4 regions of the Massilia sp. Soil_C_3 genome follow, and region 4 is predicted to be linked to each of the others. Evidence: predicted binding sites of a transcription regulator. Region 4 holds the regulator's gene; each other region holds the start of a gene.

Region 1 (7,930 bases), on a different contig from region 4:
ACCGGCGGCTGGCCGGCGCGGTAGGTTTTGGCCAGGCCGTCGACCTGGACGAAGCGGTCATTCGGCATAGGTCACCTTCTTTTGCAGGGCGGCGAACATCAGGTCCAGCACCATGCCCACGATGCCGATCATGAACACGGCGAAGAGCACGTTCGCCAGCGACAGGTTGTTCCACTCGTTCCATAAAAAATAGCCGATGCCGTTCCCGCCGATCAGCATTTCGGCGGCGACGATCACCAGCCAGGCGATGCCCATCGAGATGCGCATGCCGGTGATGATGGTCGGCGCCGCCGCCGGCAGGATCACCAGGAAGGCCTTGCGCAGCGGCGACACTTCGAGCGTGCGCGCGACGTTGAGCCAGTCCTTGCGCACGCCTGCTACGCCGAAGGCGGTATTGATCAGCATGGGCCAGATCGAGCAGATGAAGATCACGAAGATGCCCGAGATCGACGAATCCTTGATCGTGTAGAGCGCGATCGGCATCCAGGCCAGCGGCGAGATCGGCTTCAAGACCTGGATGAACGGGTCGATCGCGCGGTACAGCAGGGGCGACATGCCGATCACGAAGCCGAGCGGGATCGCCACCAGCATCGCCAGCAGATAGCCCAGGCCGACGCGCACCAGCGAATGCCCCAGCTGGATGCCGATGCCGCGGTCGTTGGGGCCGTTGTCGTAGAACGGATCGCCCAGGTGGCCGACCGCCAGCCGCGCGAACTGGGCCGGCGTGGGAAAGCCGCTGCCGGCATCGGGCGCCGGGGCCGTGGCGGTTGCTGGCGCCTGTCCCATCAGGGCCGCATATTCGGCTTCCTCGGCGCTCATCGCCGCCACCGGCGCCGCGGCGCGCGGCGCGGTGGCGATATGCCACACGCCGACCACGACCAGCAGCAGCGCCAGCGACAACAGCGCGGCCCTGAACCTCAGTTGCTTGTGCATGGGCTTCTCCGGTGTCAGGCGCGCTTGATCGCGAAGCTGTCCAGGTAGGCCTGCGGCTTGGCCGGGTCGTAGGTCTTGCCCATGATCGTGAACGTGCGGTAGCCGTTCGCCGCGGTGGCCGGCACCGGCATGCCCAGGGCCGCCATCTGCCTGCGCGCATCGGTCAGCAGGAACACCTGCTCGGCCAGCGCCTTGTAGTTGACGTCGCCCTTCAGGTAACCCCAGCGCTTCATCTGCGTCAGCATCCAGGTCGCCATCGAATACCAGGGCAGGGCATCGAAGTCGGCGCGGTCCGGCTCGTTGCGCACCTTGCCCAGGCCATCGGCGAAGCGGCCCGAGAGCGCCTGCAGCACCACGGTCTCGGGCTGGTTCAGGTAGGCCGGCTTGCAGATAGCCTTGGCGATCTCGGGCCGGTTCTCGGCCTTGTGCGCCATCGCGGTGGCGTTCAGGATGGCGCGGTACAGCGCGGCGAAGGTGTTCGGGTTCTGGTCGATGAAGGCCTGCGAGGCGCCGAAGGCGCAGCAGGGATGGCCGTTCCAGATGTCCTTGGTGAGAATGTGGATGAAGCCCACCTGGTCGAACACGGCGCGCTGGTTGAACGGATCGGGGCCGAGGAAGCCGTCGATGTTCCCGGCGCGCAGGTTGGCGACCATCTCGGGCGGCGGCGTCACGCGCAGCTGGACGTCGCGGTCCGGGTCCAGTCCATGCTCGGCCAGGTAGTAGCGCAGCAGGAAGTTGTGGACCGAGTACTCGAAGGGGATCGCGAACTTGAAGCCCTTCCAGTTGCGCGGGTCGCGGTTGTCCTTGTGCTTGAGCGCGAGCGTGATCGCCTGCCCGTTGATGTTCTGGATGGTGGCCACGCGCATCGGCTGCGGCGTGCCGCCCTGGCCGATCGACATCGCCAGCGGCATCGGCGCCAGGAAGTGCGAGGCATCGAGCTCGCGGTTGATCATCTGGTCGCGCACCAGCGCCCAGCCGGCGGTCTTGCTGAGGGTGACGTTCAATCCCTGCGCCTTGTACATGCCCATCGGGTCGGCCATGATCAAGGGAGTGGCGCAGTTGATCGGGATGAAGCCGATCTTGAGGTCCTTCTTCTCGAGCGCGCCCGATTTTTCCATCGCATTGGCCTGCAGGCTGGCCAGCGGCAGCAGCGAACCGATCGCCGCCATCAGCGTCGGCCCGCCCACCGCGCGGATCAGGTTGCGGCGCGTCGCGTCATGGGGAAACAGCGCGCGCACCGCCGCCGCCTCGACGAAGTCGCCCGACAGGGCTTCGGCGTCGCCGGCGCGCCGCAGCCGGGCGGCTTGCACCTGGCAATCGTGCTCGTCCTGCGAACCGTGCATGCCGCAAGGGCAGCCGTTCAAGGAAGACTCGGTCGAATAAGGACGGTACAGATTCTCATCTTTCATTGGCGAAGACCCCTGGTAGTGGTAATGACGCAGAAAATGAAACGGCGAGGCGGGCATGACGCTGCTTGAGCCTTGTCGTCAGCAAGACCTGTGCCATCTGGAATCGAGCGCGGCCAAGTCATTCATTTCAAAGATGAAACATGTTTTTTGGCTTGGGCAGCATCGCCATGGCGGCGCCGCAATCGCGGCCCACAGGCACCGGCGCCGCGCATCTGCCCAACCGTGGTGCATGACCGCTTTACATCGTTCCGCTATCGCGGCTACAATCGGGTTTTCGATGTTAGCGTTAACATAGTGAAATGACGACACAAGCGCGAGATGACAATAAAGGAATGGCCTGGGTGGTCATGGGCGTGAGCGGCTGCGGTAAGAGCAGCATCGGCGCGAAGCTGGCCGCCGAGCTTGGCGTTCCGTTCATCGAGGGCGACGCCTTCCATTCCGAGGCCAATGTCGCCAAGATGTCGGCCGGTATCCCGCTGACCGACGACGACCGCCGCGACTGGCTCCTGAACCTGCGCGACAAGCTCGCCGCACGCGACGGCGGGGCGGTGCTGTCGTGTTCCTCGCTCAAGCGCGCCTACCGTGACCTGCTGCGCAGCGCGGGCGGCGACGTACGCTTCGCGCACCTGGCAGGCGAGCGCAGCCTGCTCCTCGAGCGCGTCAGCAATCGTCCTGGCCACTACATGCCGCCGTCGCTGCTCGACAGCCAGCTGAGCACGCTCGAACCGCTGCAGCCGGACGAAGCCGGCATCACCCTCGACATCCGCGACAGCCAGGAACAGCTGGTCGCGCAGATCCTCGCCAGCGTTTAATCCAGCGCCACTAATTCCCCGCCGCATGCATATGCCGGCGGGGTAATCGCGCGCGCCATTCACATCGGATAGACACGTCCCGAAAATCAGACTATATTTTCCTTTCCTGTTTGGAAAGGTTTCCAATCACGTATTCCATACGTATCCGCACGACCGCATTCGAGACCAACGAGCAAGTTGGCAAGCCGCGGCACGGCCATCCGGCACGGCCGCATTTTCTTGTAGTGAGATAAGAGGAGTCGACGTGAATAACCAGATCCAGAATCATCGCTCGAGATGGAAACCTTTCCATGCGCTCGCTGCCGGCATCCTGCTGGCCTGCGGCGCGCAGGCCGCGGCCAGCGTCACCAACCCGGTGATCGGCCAGCTGCTGTGGTCGGAGGAGTTCAATGGCAGCAATGTCAACACCGGCGTGTGGAACCTGCAGGACGGTAACGGCTGCCAGATCGGCCTGTGCGGCTATGGCAACGCCGAGCTGCAGTACTACAGCCCCAATAACGCCAGCATCGTCAACGTGCCTTTCGAATCGGGCACGCGCGCGCTGGCGATCCAGGCGCGCAGCCAGACGATCGGCAGCAATGTCTTCACCTCGGCGCGGCTCGACACCAAGAACAAGGTGCAGGTGCAGTACGGGATGATCGAGGTGCGCATGGCCGCGCCGAACCTCGGCACCGGCTTGTGGCCGGCCGCGTGGATGCTGGGCGTAAGCCCGCAGACCTGGCCGCGCAACGGCGAGATCGACATCATGGAGGCGGGCCACAAGGCGTCCGAGCGGGCGCACGGCAACGCGCCGTCGTCGAACCACTTCGTCGGCTCGAACGTGATCACCTGGCAGCAGGCCGCCTGCGTGCCCGGTAACGAAAGCTGCGCCGCCTCGACCGCGTGGCAGACCAAGAACTGGTACGTGCCCCAGAACTCGCTGGCGAACCGCTTCGTCACCTACCGCTTCTATTGGGACGAGAGCCAGATGCGCTTCACGACGGTCGACAACGGCGTCGAGCACAATATGTACAACGCGCCGCTGCCGGTCAATTCAGCAGCATTGCAGGCGCCGTTCTACCTGCTGCTGAACATGGCCGTGGGCGGCAACTTCACCGACGCCGCCAATCCGGGCCAGGTCACGGCGCCGCTGCCCGGCACCATGTACGTCGATTACGTGCGCGTCTACCAGATGGACGGCAAGGGCCAGGTGAAGCTGGGCGACCAGACCGTGCCCGAAGTCGCCGGCAAGTTCGGCATCTTTACCGACACCACGGCGGTCAACGACAAGCTGGTGGCGGGGACGAGCTCCGACATCTTCCTGTGGAACGCCGTCTCCACCGGCGCCGGCAACACCGCGCCGTTCGAGGGCAACAACGTCATCGCCTGGAACTACACGACGCCGGGCCAGTGGTTCGGCGGCGGCATCCAGGCGCGCCAGGCGCGCAACTTGAGTAACTACCGCGCCAACGGCACCGTGAAATTCCGCATCCGGATCCCGGCCAATGTGGGATTCAGGATCGGCATCGGCGACACCTACACGAACCAGAACTGGGTGAACTTCCCGGCCAACACCACCACCCATGGCCTGACGCGCAACGGCCAGTGGGGGCAGGCCTCGATTCCCGTCTCGACGCTGCTCGGACCCTTGGTCGCGGCGCAGTCGCTCCACGATATCTTCATGATCTCGAGCATCGACGGCGCGCTGCCATCATCGAGCTTCCAGTTCGCGATCGACGACATCGTGTGGGAGTCGGGCGGCGGCGGCACCACGCCGCAGCCGGAGCCGAGCGGCCCGACCTCGGTCAGCCAGACCTCGTCGACGATGCTGCAGTTCCGCACCACCACCGGCGGCTGGGCCGACGTGCATTACACCGTCAACAACGGGCCGCAGCAGAACGTGCGGATGCAGCTCAGCGGCGCCAACAACACGTACACGGCGGGCGGGCTGAAGATCGGGGACGTGGTGCGCTACTGGTTCACCTACTGGGACGCGCAGCGCGGGTTCGCGGTGGATACGCAGCAGCAGACGCATACGATGCAGTAACCCTACGGCACGCTTACCTCGAGCCGGTACGTGCGGCCCGCTTCGATCCTGTCGATGCGGGCCGCGGGCAGGGTGATGCCATCGCAGGTCACCTGCACCCGGTCGACCGCGCCACGCCTGATGTCGACCTCGAAGGTCGCGCCGCGGAAGCGCCGCGTTACCGTCATGCCGTCCCAGCCCGACGGCAGTTGCGGCGCCACCGTCAAGCCTTGCAGGTCGCCTTTCAGGCCGCACAGGCCTTCGATCAGGCAGCGGTAGACCCAGGCCACGGTGCCGGTGTTGAACAGCTGGCTCGAGCGACCGGCGGTGCGCGGATATTCCTTGTAGGCGCCGCGGTAGTAGTTGGGGATGAACACCGGCAGCTGGCCGCGCTGCAGGTAGTCCTCCAGGCCGGGGCCGGGGATCATCTTGCGCAGCGCGTCGAAGGCGCGGTCCGCTTCGCCGATCGTGTAGAGGCTGTAGATGTAGAACACCGAGGCGTGGTTGTACACGGCGCCGTTCTCGGCCGAGCCGGGATGCTTCTGCGTGACGCGGCCGACATCTTCGCGCATGCCGCTATAGGGCGGCGCGAACATCTGCACGCCGTAGGGCGTGCGTAACTGCTCGTCGATCGCGCCCAGCATCAGTGCGCGCTGCTCAACGCTGGCGGCGCCCGACAGGAAGGCCCAGCTTTGCGGGTTGAGGTAGATGCGGCCCTCGGTATCGCTGGCGACGCCGAACTTGACGTCGTCGTCGGTGATGCCGCGTGCGAACCAGGCGCCGTCCCACAGATGGATTTTTGCCGCGCCGTTCATCGCTTCGGCGCCGGCGCGGTAGCGCGCCAGCGAAGCGGCGTCGCCGCGCGCCGCGCACACGTCGGCCCACAGGTTCAGCGCGTAGGCCGCCGCCACCGTCAGCCAACCCGAGACGCCGCGGCCCTTGTAGCCGACCATATTCATCGGGTCGCACCAGTCGCCCTGCTCGATATACGACAGGCCGCGCGCGTCGCGCCGCTGTATCAGCCAGTCCATCGCCAGCGAGATGCGCTCGAACGCGGTTTTTACTTCGCCGTCGTGGGTGGCGACCGGCGCGTCGAGGATGGCGGCGTCGCCCGTTTCGTCCAAATAGGCGCGCAAGCATACCGGCAGCCACACGCAGTGGTCGGTGTGCGGGATCTGGTTGATGTATTTCAGTTCGGCGCCTTCGAACAGCAGGATCCCGTCCGGCATCGCGCCATTGGCTTCCTGCTGGGAGAGCGCATGTAGGAAGGCGGCGCGCGCCACCGCCGGCTTGACGAAGGCCATGCCCATATTGTCCTGCAGGTAGTTGCGGGTCTGCGGGTCGGTGGAGAGGCGGTTGACGTCGCCGTGGTAATAGACCTGGCGCGCGAGCCAGGTGTTGACGAAGTTGTCGAGTTCACGGTCCGGGGTCGCGATCCGGAGCACACCTTCGCCCTCGGCGATATAAGCAGCGTAATCGCGCGCCGCGGCGGCGAAGCCTTGTTCACTCAGGTATTTCTCGCGCAGGGACGCGATCTCGGCATCGTCGAAGGCGGGGCCGAACAGGAAGCGGCGCGTGGCTGCTTCGCTCGGCGCCAGCGCCAGGCGGTACTGGACCACGGCGGCCGGGGTCTCGTAGCGCGCGTCGCCGCAGCCCAGGCGTTCGCCCGCCAGTGCGGACGGCGCATGCAGGCCGCCTTCGCCTTCGAAGGCGAGCTGGCCCACCTCCCAGGCGTCCGGCGCCTGTTCGCACAGCAGCACCGTGCGGTCCTTGAACGGGCGGTTCTTGAAATAGTCTTCCAGCTTCTGGTAGGGCGTGACGCTGGACGCGACAATGCCTCCCAGGTCGTGGCGATACTCGGCCGACTGGTTCATCCACGACATATAGCCGATCGTGAAATAGGGATAGACGTTGATGCGGCGCGGGCGGTCCGACAGGTTCGTCACTTCCATAGACCACAGCTCGGCGACGTCGTCCACCGGCAGGCCGAGCACGAGTTCGATGCGGATGCCGAACTTCTCGACGGTCCAGCGCAGGTCGTGGCGACCGACCGAGAATTCGAAGCGGTCCACGCCACCGCGCACTGGCTCGTAGGGCGCCGAGAACAGCTCGCCCGTGTCTTCGTCCTTCACGTAGAAGAAGCGGCCCGGATGGTGGGCGTAGTAGTGCTGCTCCGGCTGCATGAAGGATTTCGCCTGCATATTCGGCGCATGCGAATACTTGCTCGGTTCCGGCTGCATGAACTGGGCGGTGGCATAGCCGCGACAGGTCGACTGGATCATCATCCTGCGGTTCCACAGGAAGCCGCCGGCCTGCGGCATCGCGGTGGGACTGGTGAGCACGTAGCGGTCGTCTTGCGGGTGCAGCATGGATGGAATCTCCTGTGTGTTCATGGCGCCGCCTTGCGCGCCGCCAGGTCGGCCTGGATGCGCGCCAGTAGTTTGCCGTCGAGGTTATAGAAGCACATGACCAGCACCGCCAGCAGGGCAAAGGAGGCCGGCACGAAGGACATCAGCCATACGATGCCAGCCTGCGAGCCGGTGGTCTGAGCGGCATTGGGCACGTAGCCGAGCGCCGTGAACACGGCGCCGATCACGCTCACCGCGACCGCGGTGCCGAGCTTTTGCGAGAAGGTGGCGGCGGCGAAGGTCATGGCGGTGGCGCGGCGGCCGGTGGTCCATTCGTTGTAGTCGGCGGTGTCGGCGTACATCGAGAACGCCAGCGGCGACTTGGGGCCGAGCACGAAGCCGGTGGCCGCCTGCAGCGCGAAC
Region 2 (7,930 bases), on a different contig from region 4:
GCCATAGGCGGACGCCTCGCCCACCAGCACGCCCCCCAGCAGGTACTTGCCGCAGCTGGAGACGACGATCTTGCGGTAGGTTTGACGACGTTCATCGAGGAACTGATAGCTGCGGCTGCCCGGCGTGGCGCCGTGGGCGTCGCCAATACTGGCCACGTCCACGCCCATCAGTTTCAATTTGGTGCTCATGTCGGCGCCAACAAAGCCGCATTCCGTGCCCAAGAGATGCCGCGCCGCGGTGCGCGCCATGTCGTAGCCCGGCGCGACCAGTCCATACAGCTGGCCGCGCCAACATGCGCATTCGCCGATGGCGAGGACGTGCGGGTCCGAGGTCTGGCAGCGGTCGTCGATCACGACGCCGCCACGCGCGCCGATCTCCAGCCCGGACGCGCGCGCCAGCTCGTCGCGCGGGCGGATGCCGGCCGAGAACACGATCATGTCGGTGTCCAGGTGGCTGCCGTCGGCGAACTGCATGCGGTGGGTGGTATCTTCGCCGTCGACGATGGCCAGCGTGTTCTTGCCCGTATGGACGCCGACGCCCAGCTCCTCGATGCGGGTGCGCAGCACGCGCGCGCCGGAATCGTCGACCTGTACCGCCATCAGGCGCGGAGCGAATTCGACCACGTGGGCGTTCAGGCCCAGATCGCGCAGCGCCTTGGCGCATTCGAGGCCCAGCAGGCCGCCGCCGATCACGACGCCCGACTTCGAGCGTGCACCGCATTCCTGCATCGCTTCCAGGTCTTCGATGGTGCGATAGACGAAGCAGTCCTTGCGATCGGCGCCCGGCACCGGGGGCACGAAAGGATACGAGCCGGTCGCCAGCACAAGCCGATCGTAAGCAACGGAGGAACCGTCGGCCAGGGTCACCTTCTTCTCCGCGCGATCGATCCCGACCACCTTCGCATTCAGGCGCAGCACCATGCTCATTTCAGTATCCGCGCGGTCAAAAAAGCCCGGTTCGACCAGGGACAGGTCGTCCGCACTTTTACCGGCAAAGAATTCCGACAGGTGCACGCGGTCGTAGGCCGGCCGCGGCTCTTCGCCCAGCACCGTGATGCGCAGATCTTGGCGGCCGCTGGCGGCCAGGGTTTCGAGGAATTTGTGGCCCACCATGCCGTGGCCGATGACGACGATATGCATTTGCTGCTCCCTGTTAGGCTGCTGCTGCGGCCGGCGCGCTGTCGGCGACGGTCGCGGTGAATCGGGCTGCGATGGCGCAGACGCTGGCGACCAGCACCAGGCCGGACAGGATCGTGAGCGTCTCTTTGATGTCGCCCGTGCCCTTCATCAGGAAGCCGGCCGCCACCGCGCCGACGTTGCCGCCGGCGCCGACGATGCCGGCCACACCGCCCAGCGCCTTCGGCGCGATGAACGGCACCAGCGCATAGGTGGCGCCGCAGGCCATGTGGGTGAACAGGCCGAACACCAGCATCGCGACCACGGCGAACACGACGCCCTCGGCCTGGGCGAACCACAGCAAGCCAAGGCCTTCGCCGATCATCAGCACGAACAGCACGGTCACGCGGCGGTTCAGGTCACCGGAGAGCGCAGCCTTGTCTGACAGCCAGCCGCCCAGCGCGCGGGCGAACAGCGCCAAGAGGCCGAAGCTGCCGGCCGCCATGCCGGCCTGCGCCAGCGACAGGTCGAAGTGCTCGACGTAATACACGGCGGCGATGTTGTGGATGAAGATCTCGATACCGAAACAGGCGCCGTAGGTAACGAACAGCAGCCAGGCGCGGTAGTTGCGGCAGCCGGCGACGAAGCTCGCCCAGCCGCCCTTGCCGCCGCCCTCCGGCATCAGGCCGGTCTTGCGCAAGTCGTCGTAGTTACCGGCCGGGCAATCCTGCGTGTAGCGCCAGTAGAAGAAGGCCATCACGATCATCATCACGCCAGGCACCACCAGCGCAAGGCGCCAGCTCAGCGACTGGCTGACGCCCAGCATTACGATGGCGGTCAGCATCAGTGGCATGAGCGCCTGCGCGGCGCCGCCGCCGGCATTGCCCCAGCCGGCCGCCGCAGCGTTGGCGGTGCCGACCACCTTCGGTCCGAACATGACGGAGGTGTGGTACTGGGTGATGACGAAGCTGGCGCCCACCGCGCCGATGCCCAGGCGCGCCAGCAGGAAGGCCTCGTAGCTCTGGGCCATCGCCACGCCCAGCACGGGAATCGCGCCGATGAGGAGCAAACCGGTGTACGTCTTGCGTGGGCCGTAGCGGTCGCACAGCGGGCCGACCAGCAGACGCACGAAGATGGTGATCGCGACCGCCGCGATATTGATGTTGGCGATCTGCTCCATAGAGAGCCCGAACTCGCCCTTGATGACCGGCATCAGCGGCGCGCAGGCGAACCAGGCGAAGAAGCAGATGAAGAAGGCGACCCAGGTCAGGTGGAAGGCGCGCATAGGCGCGCCCTGGAAGGAAAAGAGCTTGATGCTGTCCGCTTTGCTGGCCATTGTTCTTCCTTTGAAAAACGAAAAGGCGTCCGCGCTTGCTGCCGGGGGCAGTAGCTGCGGACGCCGTTGTCCTGTTGCCGTCCCCGCGTTGGGCCAGCTAAGTGAAAATGTTCGTGAGAAGAATCGCCATTGATCCTGTCATTGGTATGAGCAAGAGGCGTGCCACCGGGGCTTCAGGGGGGCGTACGCAATCCGGGCGGATCCGGATGCTGCATTGCGGTGCATCGCTCCCCACGATGATGCACCTGCACGCACCGCGTTCAAGATCCGGATGGTGCGCCGGCCCATGCTTGCGGGTCGCTGCCGTCCCATACCCGGCCGCCCAACAGGGTCGAACTGCGCATCGGGGAGCTGGGCAGCATGGTGCCGGTGCGTTCGGCCGCCTCGCGATACAGGTCGATGCGGTTGACCTGGGCCGCCAGCGCCAGGTAGGCCGGCGCTTCGCGCAGCAGGCCCCAGCGCCGGTGCTGGGTCATGAACCACATGCCGTCCGATAGCCACGGGAAGTTGGCCTCGCCGTCGGCATGGAAGCGCAGGCCGTTGTGGCCGCGCCAGCCGCCGCCTTCCCGGTGCTCGTCGATATGGCTGCCGGCCAGGCAGAACTGCAGCGTCTCGCGGCTGGCATTGACGTAGGCGGGACTGGCCAGCACCTCGGCCGCGGCTTCGCGGTTGGTGCGCGAGGCATCGAGCCAGCGCGCCGCCTCCAGTAACGCGGAGATCATGGCGCGGCAGGTATTGGGGTGGCTGGCGGCGAAGTCGGCGCGCGTGCCGAGCGCCTTGCCCGGATGGTTCGGCCATATCTGTTCGCTCGATGCGGCCTGGACCCCGGCGCCGTCGCGCTGCGCGCGCTGGCCCCATGGCTCGCCGGCGCAGAAGCCATCCATATGGCCGGCCGCCAGGCTGGCCGCCATCTGCCCCGGGGGCACCGTCACCGCCTGACAGTCAACGAGCGGATCGATGCCGTGCGCGGCCAGCCAGTAATACAGGAACATCGCGTGGTTCCCGGTCGGGAAGGTGTGGGCCAGGGTGAGCTTGCGCCCTTTCTGGTCCACCTCGCGCCTGAGCATGCCGGGATCGAGGGCGGCGTTGGCGAGCGCGCGCGAGACCGTGATGTTCTGGCCGTTCTGGTGCAGGTTCATCAACACAGCCATATCGCACTGCTGGGTGCCGATGCCGTTCTGGATGCCATAGACCATCCCGTACAGCGCATGGGCCGCGTCGAGCTGCTGGCCGATCAGGCGGTCGCGCATGGCGGTCCAGGACAGCTCGCGGGTGAGCTCGAAGCGCACCCCGTACTGTTCGTCGAAGCCGAGCACCGACGCCATCACCAGCGGCGCGCAATCGGCCAGCGGCATGAAGCCGATGCGGACGGTCTCGATCTCGGGGCGGTCGGTGCCGGCGATCCAGGCGCCTCTGCCTGCCAATGTCATACGTCTCCTTGTCTTGTATATGGAATCAGCGTGGCCTAGCCCAGCAGGTCTTCCACGTCGATCAGGCGCTGCGCGACTTCCGCCAGCTTCAGGTTCTTGTTCATCGCCAGGGTGCGCAGGCGCTGGTAGGCCTGCTCCTCGGTCAGGCTGTAGCGGTTCATGAGCAGGCCCTTGGCACGGTCGACGGTCTTGCGCTCCGCGAGCTTCTGGCGCGTGTCGCTCAGCTCATCGAGCAGCTTCTGCTCGCGCCGGAAGCGCGCCAGCGCCACGTCCAGCACCGGCTTGACGCGCTCGGCCTGCAGGCCGGCCACGATATAGGCCGAGACGCCGGCATCCATCGCCGCATCCATGCTGGCCGGCGCATCGTCCTCGGTGAACAGGACGATCGGGCGCCGCGCGTCGCGGGTGGCGATCACGATGTGCTCGAGCACGTCGCGCGCGTCGGACTCGCTGTCGGCGATGATCAGGTCGGGCTGCAGCTGGGCGATGCGCTCGGGCAGGAAGACGTCGGCCGGCAGCGAGGCGATCAGGTCGTAGCCCGATTCGAGCAGGCCGATGCGCAGCGCCGTGCTGCGCCGGGTCTGCGCAGCCTGGGCGGCATCCGGGTCGGTGCCGGGCGCTGTGGCGGAAAGCACGACGACGATCCGCAGGTGTGGTGAAGCACTGTCTCGCGATTTCATGTACCAACGATATGCAAGATTCGCACCAGCGTTGCCGATAACGAATGCCCTAGCCCTTCTTATGCAAAGCCCGATGCTCAGGGTATACGTATTTCGAATATCTTGCATGAGAGCAACTTAACAACCATTCACAAAACGAATCGCTGGAATCACAAATCTAAAGTTTGTTTATGATGGAGACACCCCTATACTGCAACGCAACATCGAAGTATTTATCTCAGGGGAACTATCATGACTGCAGCTATCCAACGCACCAGCTTCTTCGCGGCAGCCATCTCGGCCATCCGCAGCTTCTCGCAAGAACTGTACGTCGCCCACGGCGGCTACGCTCCAGCAGTGCGGGGTTAATATGCACCCGCTCGAATATATCACCATCGCCCTGGCCGTCGTCGCCGTGGCCGCGCGCGTCTCCATGTTCCTGCCGCGTCCGCCAAAAGGCCCGTTCAAGGCCATGTAATACAGGGCCTCATTGCGGCGCACCAGCGCCGCGATACCCGCTCCAAATCCAGCGTCGGCCGTACTTACGTACCGCCGGCGCTTGTCTTTACAGCAAAAAAAACCTGTCACATTCCGCAGACCTGATGGGTGCCTGCGCTAGAATGCATGCGCATTTCTCGCGAGCATTACTGGCAACCAAGCCACTTCTTCACTCATCAGACTCTACATGCGAACACCTGCACTTACCCTGTTTGCGGCCTCCTTCGCCGCACTGATCGCGCTGCCGGCGGCGGCATCCACTCCAATCACCCTCGACCAGGCCATGAGCCATCCAGACTGGATCGGCACCCCGGTGGAAGACGCCTGGTTCAGCTGGGACGGCAAGCAGGTGTACTACAAGCAGAAGCGCACCGGCTCGCCGGTACGCGACGTGTTCCAGGTCGCGGCCGGCAAGGCCCAGCTGGTAAAAGACGCCGAGCTGCCGAAGGTCGACAGCGCCGACGTCGTCTACAACCGCAACAACAGCCGCATGCTGGTCCTGCGCAACAACGACCTGTTCGAGCGCGACCTCAAGTCGGGCCAGCTGGTCCAGGTCACGCGCGGCGCCATCCGCATCACCGCCGCCCAGTACACGGCGGACGAACGCGCGGTCCAGTACCGCATCGGCAACGACTGGTATGTGTGGGACCGCACCAGCCGTGTCACCGGCCCGGCCGCACTGCCGCGCGCCGCCAAGGACCCGAACGCACCCGAGGAAGATCCCTACCGTTCGACCGAGCTGCGCCTGATCGAGCATCTCAAGCGCCAGAAGGATGACCGCGATGCCCTGCGCGAGCGCACCGATGAACTGCGCCGCGCCGACGCCTCGATGGCGCCGAACCAGATCTACCTGGGCGACAAGGTCACCATCGAAGGCAGCTCGCTGTCGCCCGACGGCCGCTGGCTGCTGGTGGTCACCGCCGCCAAAGGCGCCGACAAGGGCCGCGCCGGCAAGATGCCGCGCTACGTGAACGAGTCGGGCTTCGAGGAGACCGAAGACGTGCGCACCCGCGTCGGCCGCAACATGCCGGTGCCGCATGCACTGAAGCTGGTTGATCTGCGCACCAATAAGGTGCAGGACATCGCCTTCGACGCCCTGCCGGGCATCACCACCGACCCGCTGGCCGAGCTGCGCGCCGCCGCTAAAAAAGATCCACTGAAGGGCAACCGTCCGGTGGTGGTCTCGGGCGGCCGCAACGCGATCGACTGGAGCGCCAACGGCGCCAACGTCGCCGTCATGCTGCGCGCGGTGGACAACAAGGACCGCTGGATCGCCAGCGTCGACCTGGGCGCCGCGACCCTGAAACCCCTGCACCGCCTGACCGACGGCGCGTGGGTCAACTACGACAACGCCGAATTCGGCTGGCTGCCGGACAACCGCACGCTGTGGTACCTGTCGGAAGAAAGCGGCTACTCGCACCTGTACACCAAGGATAGCGCCAGCGCCGCCGCGCCGCGCGCCCTGACCACCGGCAAGTGGGAAGCCAGCGACGTGCGCTGGACCTATGACGGCAACACCGCCTATATGCTGTGCAACCGCGAGACCCCGGGCGACTACGAAGTGTGCGCCGTGAACGCCAATGGTGGCAACGTACGCGAAGTGACCAGGCTCGATGGCGTCGAAAAGTTCGCCCTGTCGCCGGACGAGAAGAAGCTGCTGGTGCACTGGTCGTCCAGCTACACCCCGATCCAGATCGCGACCGTGCCGGTCTCGGGCGGCGAAGCGAGCAAGCTGACCGACACCCGCACTCCGGAATTCAAGTCACGCGAGTGGATCGAGCCGCAGTACGTGGCCGTGCCTTCCAGCGCCGGCGGCGATCCGGTCTGGGCCAAGCTGTATCGTCCGGCCCAGCTCGAGCCGGGCAAGAAGTATCCGGTCGTGATGTTCGTGCACGGCGCCGGCTACCTGCAGAACGTCAGCAAGCGCTATCCGAACTACTTCCGCGAGCAGATGTTCCACAACCTGCTGGTGCAGAACGGCTACGTGGTGCTCGACATGGACTTCCGCGCCTCGAAAGGCTACGGCAGCAAGTGGCGCACCGCGATCTATCGCCAGATGGGCCATCCCGAGCTGGAAGACTACGTCGACGGCGTCAAGTACATGGTCAATCAGCACCAGGGCGACGCCGCCAACGTCGGCATCTATGGCGGCAGCTACGGCGGCTTCATGACCTTCATGGCCCTGATGCGCGCACCGGACACCTTCAAGGCCGGCGCCGCACTGCGCCCGGTGACCGACTGGACCACCTACAACCACGAGTACACCGCCAACATCCTGAACACCCCGGACATCGATCCCGAGGCATACAAGAAGTCGTCGCCGATCGAGTATGCGCAGAACCTGAAGGGCCACCTCTTGATCTCGCACGGCATGATCGACGATAACGTGTTCTACCAGGACTCGGTGCGCATGGCGCAGCGCCTGATCGAGATGAAGAAGGACAAGTGGGAGCTGGCGAGCTATCCGCTCGAGCGCCACGGCTATGTGCAGCCGGAGGCGTGGTATGACCAGTACCGCCGGATTCATGAGCTGTTCGAGCGTTCGCTCAAGCAGAAGTAATCTGCCGCCTCATCACGTCGTTCCCGCGCAGGCGGGAACCTAAGTCTTTCGCGCAGCCACTTCGATCGACCTCGGTGGCGCGCTTGGAAACTTAGGTTCCCGCCTCAGCGGGAACGACATTTTTGGGCCAGCAATAGATTCGGGCCAGCGGTGTTTCAGGGCCGCGGACCGAGAAAATCCAGCAAGGTCAAGGCCACCACCTTGGTCGCCTTGCGCAAATCCTCCAGCAGCAAACGCTCGTCGGCCTTCTTGGCATTCGACTCTTCCACCGTGCGCGGCCCGGCGCCATACAGCACCGCCGGGATGCCATGTTCGCCGTACAGCCGCGCAT
Region 3 (7,930 bases), on a different contig from region 4:
TGCCCGTTTTCGGGTAAAATCACCGATTCGGCGTTCGCGCCATGCGCTGGCACGCCCATCGCAAATACAATCCCAACTCCCATCTGTTGCCCATGCCGAACTGGCTATTGCCTGAGAATATTGCCGATGTCTTGCCGTCCGAAGCGCGCAAGATCGAAGAGCTGCGCCGCCTGATGCTCGATAACTTCCGGCTGTACGGCTACGAGCTCGTGATGCCGCCGCTGCTCGAATACACCGAGTCGCTGCTGGCAGGCGCCGGCGAAGATACCGACTTGAAAACCTTCAAGGTCATCGACCCGCTGTCGGGCCGCCTGCTCGGCCTGCGCGCCGACATGACCACGCAGGTGGCGCGCATCGACGCCCACCTGCTGAACCGCGAATCGATCACGCGCCTGTGCTACGCCGGCAGCGTGCTGCATACCCGTCCGTCGGGCCTGCACGCTACCCGCGAGCCGGTGCAGATCGGCGCCGAAATTTATGGTCATGCCGGCCTGGAAGCCGACGCCGAGATCCAGGAGCTGGCCCTCGGCTCGCTGGCCCTGGCGGGCTTTACCAATGTGCGCCTGGACCTGGCCCACGTCGGCGTGCTGCGCGCACTGCTGAACGAAGATCCGGCCGCCAAGCGCGACGAGACCCAGATCTATTGCCTGCTGCGCGCCAAGGATGCGCCGGGCCTGGACGAGATCTCGACCAATTACTACCCGCAGACCCGCCAGGCGCTGCTGGCGCTGCCGCACCTGTACGGCGACGTCGAGGTGCTGGCCAAGGCGCGCGAACAGCTGCCGGCGCTGCCGGGCATCGGGCGCGCGCTGGCCGAACTGGCGGCGCTGGCGGCTGGCGCCATCGGCCGCGCCGACGTGGCGATCGACCTGGCCGACCTGCGCGGCTACCAGTACGAAAGCGGCGCCATGTTCGCCCTGTACGTGCCGGGCCTGCCGAACGCCGTGGCCCGTGGCGGGCGCTACGACCATGTGGGCGAGGCCTTCGGACGCGCGCGTCCGGCGACCGGCTTCTCGCTCGACCTGCGCGAACTGGCCCGGCTGCTGCCGACGGCCGAGCGCAAGCATTCCATCCGCGCGCCGTGGGGCAATGCCCCCGAGCTGAAGGAAAAAATCGCTGACCTGCGCAAGGCAGGCGAAGTCGTGATCCAGAGCATGCCTGGTCACGACAATGTTCAGGACGAGTTCGAGTGCGACCGCGTGCTCGTCCTCGAAAACGGAAATTGGATTCTCAAAAACTTAGGTTAAGTGATGTCAAATACTAACGTGGCAAAGAACGTCGTTGTCATCGGCACCCAGTGGGGCGATGAAGGCAAAGGTAAGATCGTCGACTGGCTCACCGACCACGCCGCCGGCGTGGTGCGTTTCCAGGGCGGCCATAACGCTGGTCACACCCTGGTCATCAAAGGCCAGAAGACCGCGCTGCAGCTGATCCCATCGGGCATCATGCGCGAAGGCGTGGCCTGCTACATCGGCAACGGCGTCGTGGTCTCGGTGCCGGACGTGATGCGCGAGATCGACAAGCTGCAGGCTGCCGGCATCGAAGTCGTGTCGCGCCTGAAGATCTCCGAGGCCTGCCCGATCATCCTGCCGTACCACGTCGCCATCGACAAGGCGCGCGAAGCCAAGCGCGGCGAGAACAAGATCGGCACCACCTGCAAGGGCATCGGCCCGGCCTACGAAGATAAAGTCGCGCGTCGCGCGATCCGTATCGCCGACCTGCTCAACGCGGAGCGTTTCGCCGAGAAGCTCAAGGAAAACCTGGACTACCACAACCACGTGCTGGTCAACTACCTGGGCGGCGAAGCGATCGACTTCCAGCAAACCTATGACGATGCGATGGCCCTCGTGCCGCGCCTGCGTCCGATGGTCGCCGATGTGTCGTCGCTGCTGTACGCTGCCCACAAGGCCGGCGGCAAGCTGCTGTTCGAAGGCGCGCAGGGTTCGCTGCTCGACGTCGACCACGGCACCTATCCGTTCGTCACCTCGTCGAACTGCGTGGCAGGCAATGCCGCCGCCGGCGCCGGCGTCGGCCCGAACATGCTGCACTACATCCTGGGCATCACCAAGGCCTACACCACCCGCGTCGGATCGGGCCCGTTCCCGGCCGAACTGCCGACCGACGAAGGCGTGGGCGAGCACCTGTCGCGCATCGGCCATGAATTCGGCACCGTGACCGGCCGCGCCCGTCGTTGCGGCTGGTTCGACGCCGCGCTGCTGCGCCGCTCGGTGCAGATCAACGGCGTGTCGGGCATGTGCCTGACCAAGCTGGACGTGCTGGATGGTATCGAGTCCCTTAAGCTCTGCACCGGTTACAAGATCGACGGCCGCGAGGTCGACATCTTCCCGGTCGGCGCCGAAGAAGCCGCCATGTGCGAGCCGGTGTACGAAGAAATGCCGGGCTGGACCGAAACCACCGTCGGCGCCAAGTCGATGGAAGAGCTGCCGGCCAATGCCCGCGCCTACATCAAGCGCATCGAAGAACTGGTTGGCGTGCCGATCGACATGGTGTCGACCGGCCCGGACCGTGAAGAAACCATCGTCCTGCGTCACCCGTTCGCAGCATAATCTAAGAAGAATCTGGAGTAGAAGATGAATACCCCCGTATCGACGGATAAAGACCTGTGGGTCTCCTGGGATGAATACCACCGCCTGATCGAGCGCCTGGCGCTGCAGGTCTATGAATCGGGCTGGAAGTTCGACCAGGTGCTGTGCCTGGCGCGCGGCGGTGTGCGTCCGGGCGACGTGTTCTCGCGCATCTTCGACGTACCGCTGGCGATCCTGTCGACCAGCTCGTACCGCGAAGAAGCGGGCACCAAGCAGGGCGACCTGGACATCTCGAAGTACATGACCATGACCAAGGGTCCGCTGGCCGGCCGCGTGCTGCTGGTCGACGATCTGGCCGATTCGGGCGTGACGCTGCGTAAAGTCAGCCAGCACCTGACCGAGAACTACCCGCAAGTGACCGAAGTGAAATCGGCGGTCATCTGGGTCAAGGGCACGTCGTCGATTCGTCCGGATTACTTCCTGGACGATCTGCCGCACAATCCGTGGATTCATCAACCGTTCGAAGAGTATGACGGCCTGCGCCCGCACCAGCTGGCGGCGTGGCTGAAGAAATTCGAGAAGTAAGCAGACCGCTGCGGCTGTCCAGTTAGCAGCCGCCGGCCCGTCGTCCCCGCGCAGGCGGGGACCCAAGTTTTTCAGCGCACCACTTGCTTCAAGCGAAGTGGCCGCGCAAGCGAGCTTGGGTCCCCGCCTTCGCGGGGACGAGGTCGTTTCGGGCCTCTGGTAGTATTGCGTCACCAAAACTTTTGGCATCCCAACAATAACAAGCCATGACCCAAAGCTTCTTCCAGACCTTCATCCTGCTCATCCTCGTCACTGATCCCTTCGGTAACGTTCCCCTGTTCGCCGCGGCCCTGAAAGACACGCCGATCGAGCGCCGCAACAAGATCGTGATCCGTGAGTGCGGCATCGCCTTCCTGCTGCTGCTGACTTTCATGTTCTTCGGCAAGCATTTCCTCGAAGCGCTGCACCTCTCCCCGGTCGCGCTGCGCATCGGCGGCGCCGTCATCCTGTTGATGATCGCGATCCGGATGATCTTCCCGCACCCGGACGGCGTGCTGGGCAAGAGCGAAGGCGGCGAGCCGTTCATCGTGCCGCTGGCGATTCCCGCGCTGGCCGGTCCGTCGGCGCTGGCGACGGTGCTGCTGTTTTCTTCCACCAGCTTTACCGATACGATGGTGCACGTCGCCGCGCTGGCTGCCGTGGGCATCGTGTGGCTGATGGTGTTCCTGAGCGCCGAGAAGCTGCAGCAGAAACTCGGCCCGCAGGTCATGACCGCCTTCGAGCGCCTGATGGGCCTGATCCTGACGGCGATGTCGATAGAGATGCTGCTGGGTGGTATTCGCGAATTCGTTCAGTCGTTGTAACTGTCGGTTTTCTTTACAGAGATCGCAGTGTCAGGTGTGACGCAACTTTAGTTGCTTGATTCCTAAGGAAATTATTGGCGTGGTGTGCTTTTTGCTTAGGCAGAAGCATCTTCCTTTGGATGGGAGGACACTAGACCAACTATTTCTGAAGGGATGTCAGATGAAATTCGCAAAACAACTTGCCGCCACGTTCGTCCTGGCTGCCGCGGTCATCGCACCGGCCAGCGCCAACATCGTCGTCGACGGCAGTTTCGAAGCCTTCGACGGCGAGGGCGCATGGCAAACCGAGAGCTGGAGCCGGTACGTGCGCGGCACGCAGGATGGCGGCTTCTCGGCGGGTACCGGTTGCGCTATGGGCAGCAATTTCAGCTGCACGCTCAGCCAGACCCTGGCCACTGTCGCCGGTCAGCGCTACGATCTGAGCTTCTGGTTGTACGCCGACGGCGTTGTCGACAGCAATGGCAACGTTGCGTTGAATTTCGATAACGGCTTGCGGGTCTGGTTCGGCGACGAGATCGTCCAGACGATCATCAATTTCCCGACGACGAATACGAGCGGGAGCTTCAACCCCGGTGGACCTTCGACGCTGATCACTATCAGCAATATTCTGGCGACTTCCGCATCGACCGTCCTGCAGTTCGCCGGCTACCACAACCCGGCCGGCATCTATCTCGACAACGTCATGGTCGAGGCAGTGCCTGGCGAAGAGCCGGGCGAAGTGCCGGAGCCGGGCACGCTGTCGCTGCTCGGCCTGGCAATGGGCGGACTGGCGCTGGCGCGCAGGCGCCGCATGCGCGCCGACTGAGGAGCGGGTCCTGCCGTCCTGAAGCCATCTGTGCGGGACTCGCCACCGCATTGACTCCCGTCAGATGGCGTTCCTTGACATCGTCCTCGCGAAAATCAATCATCGTTTACTCCCGGATGTGCTCAGAGGAGGTCTCGATGAAATCCGTAATGCGTGTTGCCGCGGCAATTCTGCTGGCGTTGGCAGTCGCCGTGCCGGCAAGTGCCAATATTGTCCGCGACGGCAGTTTTGAACTGAACGACGGCACGTGGGAACTCTCCGAAGGCTGGTTTCTGGGCGACGCCGGCCGCGGCGCGCACAGCGGCGTCAACTCGCTCAGTACCGGCTGCTTCGGCCCTGAATTCTCCTGTTTCGCCACCCAGGTCCTGCCGACGACGATCGGCCAGCGCTACGATCTGACCTTCTGGCTGTACGCGGACGGCGTGATCGGCCCGGGAGGCTTTCCGATATTTCAGTTTGATAATGGAATACAGGTGATGTTCGGAGACGCGCTGGCCACGGCCATCTACAACTTCCCGACCACGAACACGTCCACCGATATCACGACGGGCGGCCCGTCCACGCAGATCATCGTCCGCAACCTGCTGGCGACATCGGCATCGACGATCCTGCAGTTATCCGGCTACCACGATCCTTCGGGAATTTTCTTCGACGACATCTCGGTCGAGCTGGCGGTCAGCCAGATCCCGGAGCCCGGAACCTTGTCGCTGATCGGCATTGCGCTCGGCTGTCTCGGCCTCTGCAGGCGGCGGTGCGCACGCATGCTCTAAGCGGCAAGCAGCCTGTTCCGGGCATCCGTGCGGGAGTCGCCGGACAAATCTGGCACACTGCAATTGCGTAAACTGTACGCGACTCCCGGCACACGAATGAATCAGGAATCCGCGTCACCGACCGAATGGCTACCCTTTCTCAGTGGAGGAGGGATGATGGGCGCGATGATGCGCGCCCACGACTGGTCGGCCTCCCCACTGGGGCATCCGCGCACCTGGCCGCAGGCGCTGCGCACGACGGTCGGGCTGATGCTCAACTCGAAGTTCCCGATGTTCGTCGCCTGGGGCGGCGAGCTTGGCTTCCTGTACAACGACTCCTATATCTCGGTCCTGGGCGACAAGCATCCGGCCGCGCTTGGAAAACGCTTCCACGATGTCTGGGTCGAGATCTGGCATGACATTCACCCGCTGGTCGTGCGCGCCCTGAGGGGCGAGGCCAGCTACATGGACCGCCTGCCGCTGCGGATGCGCCGCCACGGCTACGACGAAGACACCTGGTTCCGCTTTTCGTACTCGCCCGTGCGCGACGAAGACGGCACCGTGGCCGGCATGTTCTGCGCCTGCGTCGAGATGACCGGCGAGGTGCTGGCGCAGCGCTACCGAGAAGAAGAGAACGAGCGCCTGGTGACCTTGTTCGAGCAGGCGCCCGGCATCATCGCCGTGCTGCGTGGGCCGGATCACGTGTTCGAGCTCACCAACCGCTCCTACCTGCAACTGGTTGGGCACCGCGCGCTGGTGGGCAAGGCTGCGCGCGACGCGCTGCCCGAGGTGCGGGGGCAGGGATTCTTCGAGCTGCTCGACCACGTGTACCAGACCGGCCAGCCTTTCGTCGGCCACGCGGTGCCGCTGCGCGTGCAGCGCGACCGCGATGCGCCGTTGGAAGAGCGCTTCATCGACTTCGTCTACCAGCCGATCCATGACCAGCACGGCAAGGTTTCCGGCATCTTCGTCGAAGGCAGCGACGTCACGGCGCGCAAGCGCATCGAGGACGAGCTGCGCGCCGCCAACCGCCAGAAGGACCAGTTCCTGGCGATGCTGGCGCATGAGCTGCGCAATCCGCTGGCGCCGATCACGACGGCCGCCCAGCTGCTGCAGCGCGGCCAGATGGACGCGCCGGGCATCCAGCGCGCCAGCGACATCATCGCGCGCCAGGCCCAGCACATGACGTCCCTGGTCAACGACCTGCTCGACGTCTCGCGCGTGACACGCGGCCAGGTGACCATCACCAGGGAGGCGCTGGAAGTACGCGAGATCGTGGGCGCGGCGGTGGAGCAGGTGCGCCCGCTGATGGATGCGCGTCGCCACGAACTGCACTGCGAGATCGCCTCCGGCGCGCTGCGCGTGGAGGGCGACCGCACGCGCCTGGTCCAGGTGGTCTCGAACATCCTCAACAACGCCGCCAAGTACACGGCGCCGGGCGGATGCATCGTGCTCGGCGCGCGCATCGACTCGGGTTGCGTGCGGGTGGCGGTGCGCGACAACGGGCAGGGCATCGATCCACCGATCCTGCCCTACATTTTTGACCTGTTCATCCAGGCCGAGCGCACGCCCGACCGCTCGCAGGGCGGCCTTGGGCTCGGCCTGGCGCTGGTCAAGAGCCTGGCCGTGCTCCATGGCGGACGGGTGGAGGCGCACAGCGAAGGGCTGGGCAAGGGCAGCGAGTTCGTGGTGTATCTGCCGTACCTGGCCGAGGCGCCGGAAGCGAGCACGCCGCTGCTGGACGTGCAATCGCGCGTCGCGCGCGGGCTGAGGGTGCTGGTGGTCGACGACAACGTCGACGCGGCCCAAATGCTGGGGACGCTGCTGGAGATGAACGGGTATGAGGTCGACGTCGCCTACGATGGCCGCAGCGCGCTGGCCAGCGCGCTGCATGCGCCGCCGGACGTCGCCCTGCTCGATATCGGGCTACCCGACATCGACGGCCACGAACTGGCGCGCCGGCTCCGGGCGATGCCCGAGACCACGCAGGCGCTGCTGGTGGCGCTGACGGGTTATGGGCAGGAAGAAGACCGGCAGCGCGCGCACAATGCCGGATTCGATCATCACATGGCCAAGCCGGCGGACCTGGCGAAACTGCTGGAGTTGCTGGCGGGAGTGGCAGCGTAAGGCGTCCGCACCGTGAGAAGGTAATTCTGTCCGCAGCCCAAAAACGTCGTTCCCGCGGAGGCGGGAAACCTAAGTCGTTTGAGTTTCCGCTACATGAAAACGTTGCCTCGTAGCGAGCAAGCTTAGGTTCCCGCCAAGGCGCCCGGCGAGCGCGGGAACGACGGCTGATTTCAGGCTGATAGCAAGATTACTTGCCCAACATCGACACCACATTATCCGCCCCCGGCGCCCCGAACGCCTGCTGCTTGAGCACATGCAGCTGATCGCGCACCTGCGCCGCCTTTTCGAACTCGAGGTTCTTGGCATGGTCGACCA
Region 4 (7,930 bases):
GCCAAGCTGCTCGAGGCCACCGGCTTCACGGCCGAGCAGTGCGGCTACATCGGCGACGACGTGATCGACCTGCCGCTGTTCGCGCGCGTCGGCTTCGCCGTCGCGGTGCCGTCCGGCCACCCCGAGGTGCAGCACCGCGCGCACTACGTCACCAAAAATGGCGGCGGCCGCGGCGCGGTGCGCGAAGTGTGCGATCTCGTGATGCGCGCCCAGGGCACCTACGAGCAGGCGCTCGCGCCGTACTTCGCCTGAGGCCACGCACCATGGCCACCATCGTCCAAAACAAGCGTACCGCGCATCGCTGGAATCTCCTGGCGATGATCGTGATCGGCACCTTCTTCGCCTTCGGCAGCTTCTGGCTGCTGCAACTGATGCAGGCGTCCGACATCGACGCCCAGCTGGGCGGGCCGCCGGACGAACCGGACTACATCGTCGAGAATTTCTCGTTCGTGCGCATGACCGAGAATGGCCAGCCGAGCTATGTGTTGTCGGGCAAGCACCTGGCCCACATCCCGCTCGGCGACGTCTCGCACGTCGACCAGCCGCTGCTGCGCGGCGTCGAGCCGGGCCGCCCGCCAATGACGGTGGTCGCCAAGAAAGCCCAGGTGTTCCACGAAGAGCACCGGGTCGAACTGATGGGCGACGTCGACCTGCAGCGCCCGAAGACGGCGCAGAGCGAGTCGTTGCACTTGCGTAGCCAGGCGCTGACCGTGCTCCCCGACGAAGAGATCGTCAAGACCGACCTCCCGGTTGACCTGAAGCTTGGGGCTTCGAGCGTGAAAGGCACCGGCATGGTCGCCAACAACGCCACCCAGCAAGTGCACATGTCCAGCCGCGGCCAGATCGTCTATCCGCCACGACCGCGCCAGTAAGCCCTGCGCCGCGTGATAACCCAGGACCAGCATTCCTTATCATGAAAAAATTATTTGCCGCCGTACTCCTTTCCCTGCTGTCGCTGACGGCAGCCGCCGAACGTGCCGACTCGCTCAAGCCCGCGCAGGTCGAATACGATTCCGCCGATCTCGACGGGGTCAACGGCGTGCGCACCCTTACCGGTAACGTGATTCTCACCCGCGGTACGCTGTTGCTCAAGGCCGACCGCGCCGTGGTCAGGGAAACGCCCGAAGGCTATATGACGGTGACACTCACCGCCAACAACGGCAAGCTCACTACGTTCCGCCAGAAGCGCGACGGCGGTCCCAACCTGTGGGTCGAGGGCCAGGCCGAGCGCATCGAGTACGACGAGCGCGCCGAGCTGGTGCGCCTGTACTCGAATGCCCTCATCAAGGAACTGGAAAACGATCAACTGAGCAACCAGGTCACCGGCCCTTTCATCTCGTATGACAGCCGCAAGGAAGTGGCCACCGTGCGCAACGATGTCAGCGGCCAGAGCAAGGTTGGGGGCGGCCGCGGCACCCTGATCCTGTCGCCGAAACGTACGCCTGCGGGAGCCGCCCAATGACGGCGATTCCGATGGATCTGGGCGATTGCAGCACCCTGGTCGTCAAAGGCCTGCAGAAAAGCTATGGCAAGCGCCTGGTGGTGCGCGACGTGTCGCTGCAGGTCGAATGCGGTGAAGTGGTCGGCTTGCTGGGCCCGAACGGCGCCGGCAAGACGACCTCGTTCTACATGATCGTCGGCCTGGTGCCGTCGGACGCCGGGTCGATCGACATCAACGGCACCGACATCACCAGCCTGCCGATCCACCGCCGCGCCGTATTGGGCCTGTCCTACCTGCCGCAAGAGGCCTCGGTATTTCGCAAGCTGACGGTGGAAGATAACATCCGCGCCGTGCTCGAGCTGCAGAAGGACAACGGCAAGCCGCTGTCGAAAGACCAGATCAACGAGCGCCTCGACACCTTGCTGGCCGACCTGCAGATCGAGAAGCTGCGCGAGAATCCGGCGCTGTCGCTGTCGGGCGGCGAACGCCGCCGCGTGGAGATCGCGCGCGCGCTGGCGACCAATCCGCGCTTCGTGCTGCTCGACGAACCGTTCGCCGGCGTCGACCCGATCGCCGTGATCGAGATCCAGCGCATCGTGCGCTTCCTGAAGGAGCGCCGGATCGGTGTCCTGATCACCGACCACAACGTGCGCGAGACGCTCGGCATCTGTGACCGCGCCTACATCATCAACCAGGGCGCGGTGCTTGCCTCCGGCCGCCCTGACGACATCATCGCGGACGAGTCGGTGCGCCGCGTGTACCTGGGTGAACACTTCCGCATGTGAGCCACGCCTAGATGAAACAGTCCCTGCAACTTCGCACTTCGCAGCACCTCGCGCTTACGCCGCAACTGCAGCAGTCGATCCGGTTGCTGCAACTGTCGACGCTCGAGCTGCACCAGGAGATCGAGCAGATACTGGGCGATAACCCCTTGCTCGAGCGGCTCGACGATCCGCTCGACCGATCGGTGCGTTTGCTGGCCGATGGCGCCATCAACAACGCACCGGCCATCGGCGAGGCGCCGCCGGCGCCCGGCCAGCAGGCCGAAGGGGATGGGGCTGTGGCCAAGGAAGGCGAGGGTTTCGAGGGCGGCGCCGAGGGCGAGCGCAGCGACGCCGACTGGGGCGAAGGCGGAGGATCATCTTCAGGCGGCGGTGGCGAGGACGAGGACGGCCGCCCGCAGCTGGAAGCCTGCGCCATCACCCTGCGCGAACACCTGATGGAACAGGTGCGCGAAGCCACCCTGTCGGCGCGCGACCGTGCGCTGGCCGAGCTGGTGATCGATGCGCTGGACGACAACGGCTACCTCGAAGAACCGCTCGACGAGATCCATGCGCGGCTGCCCGAAGAACTCGACATCGAGATCGACGAGCTGCGCTGCGCGCTTGCGCTGGTGCAGAGCATGGACCCGGTGGGCGTCGGCGCGCGCAGCGCGGCCGAGTGCCTGGCGCTGCAGATCCGGCGCATGCCGGGTGTGCCGATGGTCACGCGGCGCATGGCCCTGACCATCGTCGAGGGTTACCTGAGCTGGTTCGCCCAGCGCGAATACAGCAAGCTGAAAAAAGCGCTCGACTGCGACGACGAAGACTTGCGCGAGGTGCAGGCCGTGGTGCGCCAATGCAATCCGCATCCGGGCGCGGCGTTCGCCTCGAACGTGTCGGACTACGTGGTGCCTGACGTGATCGTGCGCCGTTCCAAGAGCGGCTGGGCTGTCACATTGAATCCGGACGTGATGCCGCGCCTGCGCGTAAACAGCCTGTACGCGAGCCTCCTCAAGCAGGGCAAGAGCGAGGCGCAGATGGGCGCGCAGCTGCAGGAAGCGAAGTGGCTCATCAAGAATATGCGCCAGCGTTTCGACACCATCCTGCGCGTGGCGGAGGCGATCGTCGAGCGCCAGCGCAACTTTTTCTCCCATGGCGCGGTTGCCATGCGGCCCCTTGTTTTACGTGAGATAGCTGATACACTAGGCCTACACGAGAGCACAATTTCTCGTGTCACAACGCAGAAATACATGCTGACCCCGCACGGCATGTTTGAGTTGAAGTATTTCTTCGGCAGCCACGTTGCCACCGAGGCGGGAGGCGAAGCATCCTCGACGGCAATCCGTGCGCTCATTGCACAATTGACAGGAGCAGAAGACCCTAGGAACCCTTTATCCGATAGCAAGATCGCGGAGATGCTCGGGGAACAAGGCATGGTCATCGCGCGCCGCACGGTTGCAAAATACCGTGAAGCCCTCAAGATACCCCCTGTAAGCCTCCGCAAGTCCTTGTAACTGCGCCGTCCACAGACATCGTGCCTTGTCGCGTCGATGTGGTCCACACGGTGCAAAATTTTCAAAGGAGTGTGTATGAACCTCACAATCAGTGGCCATCATCTCGAAGTAACCCCCGCCATCCGTGAATACGTTCAGAATAAGCTCGAGCGCATCATTCGCCATTTCGACCAGGTGATCGACACCCACGTCTTCCTAGCCGTCGACAACCTCACTGAAAAAGAAAAAAGGCAAAAAGCAGAGATCAACGTCCAGGTGTCGGGAAAGACCCTGCACGTGGCCAGCGTCGCACAAGACCTGTACGCCGCGATCGATACGCTGATGGATAAGCTGGACCGACAGATCCTCAAACACAAGCAGCAACTGAAAGACCATAGCCGTACGTCGATCAAACGCATGCCGGATAACGGCGGCGAAGACGCTGCTGTCGCCTGATCAGGCGCAGGGCTCACACTAGCTAAGGGCGTCTGAGGGGACGCCCTTTTTGCATCCAGCCTCCCCGGTATTACGCGCATCTATGTGTTCGGTAAAATGCATGTCTCTCCATTACGGATTACGCCATGACCGACCACGTCCTGACCCGCATCGCCAACCGCACCGGCATCATTACCCTGGACCGCCCGAAGGCGCTCAATTCGCTGTCGCTCGAGATGGTGCGCGCGCTGACCGACGTGCTGCGCGCCTGGCGGCATGACGGGCAGGTCGAAGCGGTCGTACTGACCAGCAGCAGCGAGAAGGCCTTGTGCGCGGGCGGCGACATCCGTTTCTTCCATGAGGTCGGGCATGCGGGGCCGATGGGCGGCAGCGCGCTGCTCGAGGATTTCTTCACCGAAGAATACGCGCTGAACCACCTGATCCATTTTTATCCGAAGCCTTACATCGCCATCATGGATGGCGTCGTGATGGGCGGCGGCATGGGCATCGCCCAGGGCGGCCCGGACTGCGGCCTGCGCATCGTGACCGAGCGCACGAAAATGGCCATGCCCGAGGTGAACATCGGCCTGTTCCCCGACGTCGGCGGCAGCCACTTCCTGTCGCATGCGCCGGGACAGCTCGGCAACTACCTGGGCCTGACCGGGCTGACGATCGGCGCCGCCGACGCGCTGTATATCGGGCTGGCCGACGTGTTCGTGCCAAGCGACGAGCTGCCGGCCCTGCAGGCATTGATCGCGTCCACGCAAGGCGCCGGCTTGCCGGCGGCGATCCGCGCCTTCGCGGCGCCGTTTGCTGCGATGGCGGGGGCAAGCGAATTGCAGGTCCGGCGCAAGAGCATCGATGCGCATTTCGGCGCGGCGTCGGTGGCTGCGATCATGGGATCGCTCGAAGGCGACGCAACACCGTTCGCACACAAGGCGCTGGCCGCCATGCGCCAGCGTTCGCCCCTGTTGATGTGCGTGACCCACGAGCTGCTGGCGCGCGGCGCCGCGCTCGACGTGGCCGACTGCCTGCGCATGGAACGCTCGCTGGTGCGGCGCAATTTCGAGCATGGCGAAGTGCTGGAAGGCATACGCGCACTGGTGATCGACAAGGACAATGCGCCACAATGGAATCCACCATCGCTTGCCGAGGTCACCCCAGAGATGGTGGCGCGCTTCTTCGCGCCGGTGTGGCCAGAGCATGCGCATCCGCTCAGGCATCTCGCATAATCCGCTGCGTGCATATCCATTTTTGCGTGACAGCGTAGCGACGGGGTGTGAACATCGGGTCCTCATGATTTGAAAGGAAGACCGATGCGCCTGTGTGCCCTGCTGATCTCGATGACTTTATGCGGCAGCGCCGCCGCGCAAGACTACCAGCCCGCCTTCGATCCGAGCCGGCTCAAGGGTCCCACGACAGGACCGGTCAACGAGATCATGGTGCTTGGCTCGCCTCACCTGGCGCATTTACCCAAGACCTTCCAGGCGTCGAGCCTGGCCCCGCTGAACGAACGGCTCGCGGCCTGGAAGCCGCAGGCGATCGCGGTCGAGGACCGCTCGGGGCCGCAGTGCGATTTCATGCGCCGCCACCCGGCGCGGTATGCGGAGACGGTCAAGACCTATTGCCGGGATACCGCGGCGGCGAAGGCCGCGACCGGGCTGGATGTCCAGCAAGCGACGGCAGAATTGGACAAGATGCTGAGCGAGTGGCCGGCGGCGCCGTCGGCGGCCCAGCGACGCCGCCTGGCGGCCGTGCTCCTGGCCGGCGGGGAGCCTGCATCGGCGGTGGTCCAGTGGTTCCGCTTGCCGGCCGGGGAGCGCCGCGCCGGCGACGGCCTGGACGCCGCCCTGGTCGCGCAGCTACAGGAGCTCGAAGCCAGTCCCAACGAAAGCGTGATGATCGCGGCACGGCTGGCGGCCCGGCTGGGGCATGAGCGCGTGTACGCCATGGACGACCAGACGGCATCCCGTCCTTACGCCGACCGCAAGGCGGCCGGCGAGGCGATCATGAAGGCCTGGGACAACCCGGCCAATGCGAAGCGCAAGAAGGACGACGAGATCCTCGACGCGGGCGTGGGCAGTGCGGAAGGCCTGCTGGCGATGTACCGCGCCTATAACTTGCCCGCCCATGTCGCCGCGACCTTCGAGATCGACTTCGGCGCGGCGCTGAATGAACCATCACCCCAGCGCTTCGGTCGTGGCTACGTCGGCTACTGGGAAACGCGCAACCTGCGCATGGCGGCGAACATCCGCGACGTGGTGGGCGTCATGCCGGGCACGCGGCTCTTGGTCATCGTCGGTGCTTCGCACAAGGGCTATCTGGAGGCGTATCTGCACCAGATGCATGATGTGCGGGTGGTGGATACGGCGGCGGTGCTGCGGTGATTCATCGTTGACGTGACCATACACCACCACGTTATGCACCGTCATTCCCGCGCAGGCGGGAATCCAAGTCTTTGGCGTAGTGGCTGCGTCGGGTGCAGTGATAACGCGTGCACACTTGGGTTCCCGCCTGCGCGGGAACGACGTGCCAGCGTTCGCTAAGCAATCACGCCGTTGGATTCTTCGGCTGCTCCCGATGCCGCACGATCACCCGTTCGGTGGCGCCAAAATAGGCGCCGAGGTGTTCGGCCATGTACACCGAGCGGTGCTGGCCGCCGGTGCAGCCGACCGCCACCGTCAGGTAGCTGCGGTTGTCGGTCTTGAACGAAGGCAGCCACTTGGCCACGAAGGTGCGGATGTCGGCCAGCATCTCGATCGCACTCGGCTGGGCGTCGAGGAAGTCGATCACCGGCTGGTCCTTGCCGGTGAGTGGCCGCAGGGCCAGGTCGTAATACGGGTTCGGGATCGCGCGCACGTCGAACACGAAGTCGGCGTCGAGCGGCACGCCGACCTTGAACGCGAAGGATTCGAAGAACAGCGTCAGCGGCGCATGGTCGACTTCGGCCAGCTCCTTGATCCAGGCGCGCAGCTTATTGGCCGAGAGTTCCGAGGTGTCGATCACATGGCCCAGGTTCTCGATCGACGACAGGCGCTCGCGCTCTTCGGCGATGCATTCGATCAGGGTGCGGCGCGAGGCCGGATTCTCGCCGGGTCGCAGTTCGTGCGACAGCGGGTGGCTGCGCCGCGTTTCGGAAAAACGCGCGACCAGCGAATGGGTGCTCGAGGTCAGGAACATGACCTTGACCGCATGGCCATCCTCGCGCATGCGGCGCACGCTCACCGGCAGTTCGACCAGCGATTCGGCGCTGCGCGCGTCGACCGCGACCGCCATCTTGCCGGTGCCGGTTTCATTGACCGTATTGACGAGGGCCGGCAGCAGGGCCGGCGGCAGGTTGTCGACGCAGTAGTAACCCGCGTCTTCGAGGACATTCAGGGCCACGGACTTGCCCGAGCCCGAGATGCCGGTGATGAGGACGATGTGCATGCGGCGATGATACCGCAACCTTCACCCGATGGCACGCCGCCGGGCCATCGACAGCGGTTCGGCCGTCGCTTCGCGGTTGCCTAGTCCGCGCTCATCGCCTGGCGCTGGCGCTCCATGAACTCCTGCAGCGTGTCGATGCCGCGCAGTTGCAGGATCGTGTTGCGCACCGCGGCCTCGAGTAGCACCGCGATATTGCGGCCGGCCGCAACAGGGATGACGACCTTGCGGATCGGCAGGCCCAGCACGTCCTCGGTGGGGAAGTGGAAGGGCAGGCGCTCGACCTCTTCGTCCAGCGCGCCGCGCTTGACCAGGTGCACGATCAGCTTCAGGCGCATCTTGCGCCGCACCGCCGTCTCGCCGAAGATCGCCTT

The links. The regulator sigma-54, encoded in region 4, starts transcription at its own class of promoters, with help from an activator protein. The targets are predictions, from matches to a motif close to TGGCANGNAANCTGCTTT.
Region 1: AC3A6F_RS08595 (CmpA/NrtA family ABC transporter substrate-binding protein) is a predicted target of sigma-54. The motif match lies at 2,421-2,438, and genes of this name have one in related genera.
Region 2: AC3A6F_RS01955 (ANTAR domain-containing response regulator) is a predicted target of sigma-54. The motif match lies at 4,573-4,590, and genes of this name have one in related genera.
Region 3: AC3A6F_RS06125 (PEP-CTERM sorting domain-containing protein) is a predicted target of sigma-54. The motif match lies at 4,015-4,032, and genes of this name have one in related genera.

The regions. Positions count from the first base shown of each region.
Region 1 covers NZ_JBDGJG010000004.1:71,530-79,459, reverse strand. The annotation lists gene AC3A6F_RS08605 (ABC transporter ATP-binding protein) at 1-68, opposite strand, end outside; gene ntrB (nitrate ABC transporter permease) at 58-933, opposite strand; gene AC3A6F_RS08595 (CmpA/NrtA family ABC transporter substrate-binding protein) at 948-2,342, opposite strand; gene AC3A6F_RS08590 (gluconokinase) at 2,675-3,154, shown strand; gene AC3A6F_RS08585 (glycoside hydrolase family 16 protein) at 3,399-5,180, shown strand; gene AC3A6F_RS08580 (GH36-type glycosyl hydrolase domain-containing protein) at 5,183-7,552, opposite strand; gene AC3A6F_RS08575 (MFS transporter) at 7,549-7,930, opposite strand, start outside.
Region 2 covers NZ_JBDGJG010000001.1:424,417-432,346, reverse strand. The annotation lists gene nirB (nitrite reductase large subunit NirB) at 1-1,140, opposite strand, end outside; gene AC3A6F_RS01965 (MFS transporter) at 1,154-2,452, opposite strand; gene AC3A6F_RS01960 (CmpA/NrtA family ABC transporter substrate-binding protein) at 2,713-3,882, opposite strand; gene AC3A6F_RS01955 (ANTAR domain-containing response regulator) at 3,918-4,562, opposite strand; gene AC3A6F_RS01950 (S9 family peptidase) at 5,227-7,599, shown strand; gene AC3A6F_RS01945 (M20/M25/M40 family metallo-hydrolase) at 7,755-7,930, opposite strand, start outside.
Region 3 covers NZ_JBDGJG010000003.1:93,155-101,084, forward strand. The annotation lists gene AC3A6F_RS06105 (ATP phosphoribosyltransferase regulatory subunit) at 93-1,247, shown strand; gene AC3A6F_RS06110 (adenylosuccinate synthase) at 1,251-2,567, shown strand; gene AC3A6F_RS06115 (phosphoribosyltransferase) at 2,592-3,131, shown strand; gene AC3A6F_RS06120 (MarC family protein) at 3,338-3,934, shown strand; gene AC3A6F_RS06125 (PEP-CTERM sorting domain-containing protein) at 4,095-4,739, shown strand; gene AC3A6F_RS06130 (PEP-CTERM sorting domain-containing protein) at 4,877-5,509, shown strand; gene AC3A6F_RS06135 (hybrid sensor histidine kinase/response regulator) at 5,663-7,615, shown strand; gene uvrB (excinuclease ABC subunit UvrB) at 7,803-7,930, opposite strand, start outside.
Region 4 covers NZ_JBDGJG010000013.1:99,552-107,481, reverse strand. The annotation lists gene AC3A6F_RS23545 (KdsC family phosphatase) at 1-252, shown strand, start outside; gene lptC (LPS export ABC transporter periplasmic protein LptC) at 264-872, shown strand; gene lptA (lipopolysaccharide transport periplasmic protein LptA) at 914-1,462, shown strand; gene lptB (LPS export ABC transporter ATP-binding protein) at 1,459-2,226, shown strand; gene AC3A6F_RS23525 (RNA polymerase factor sigma-54) at 2,238-3,716, shown strand; gene hpf (ribosome hibernation-promoting factor, HPF/YfiA family) at 3,792-4,151, shown strand; gene AC3A6F_RS23515 (enoyl-CoA hydratase/isomerase family protein) at 4,277-5,362, shown strand; gene AC3A6F_RS23510 (DUF5694 domain-containing protein) at 5,447-6,517, shown strand; gene rapZ (RNase adapter RapZ) at 6,681-7,559, opposite strand; gene hprK (HPr(Ser) kinase/phosphatase) at 7,640-7,930, opposite strand, start outside.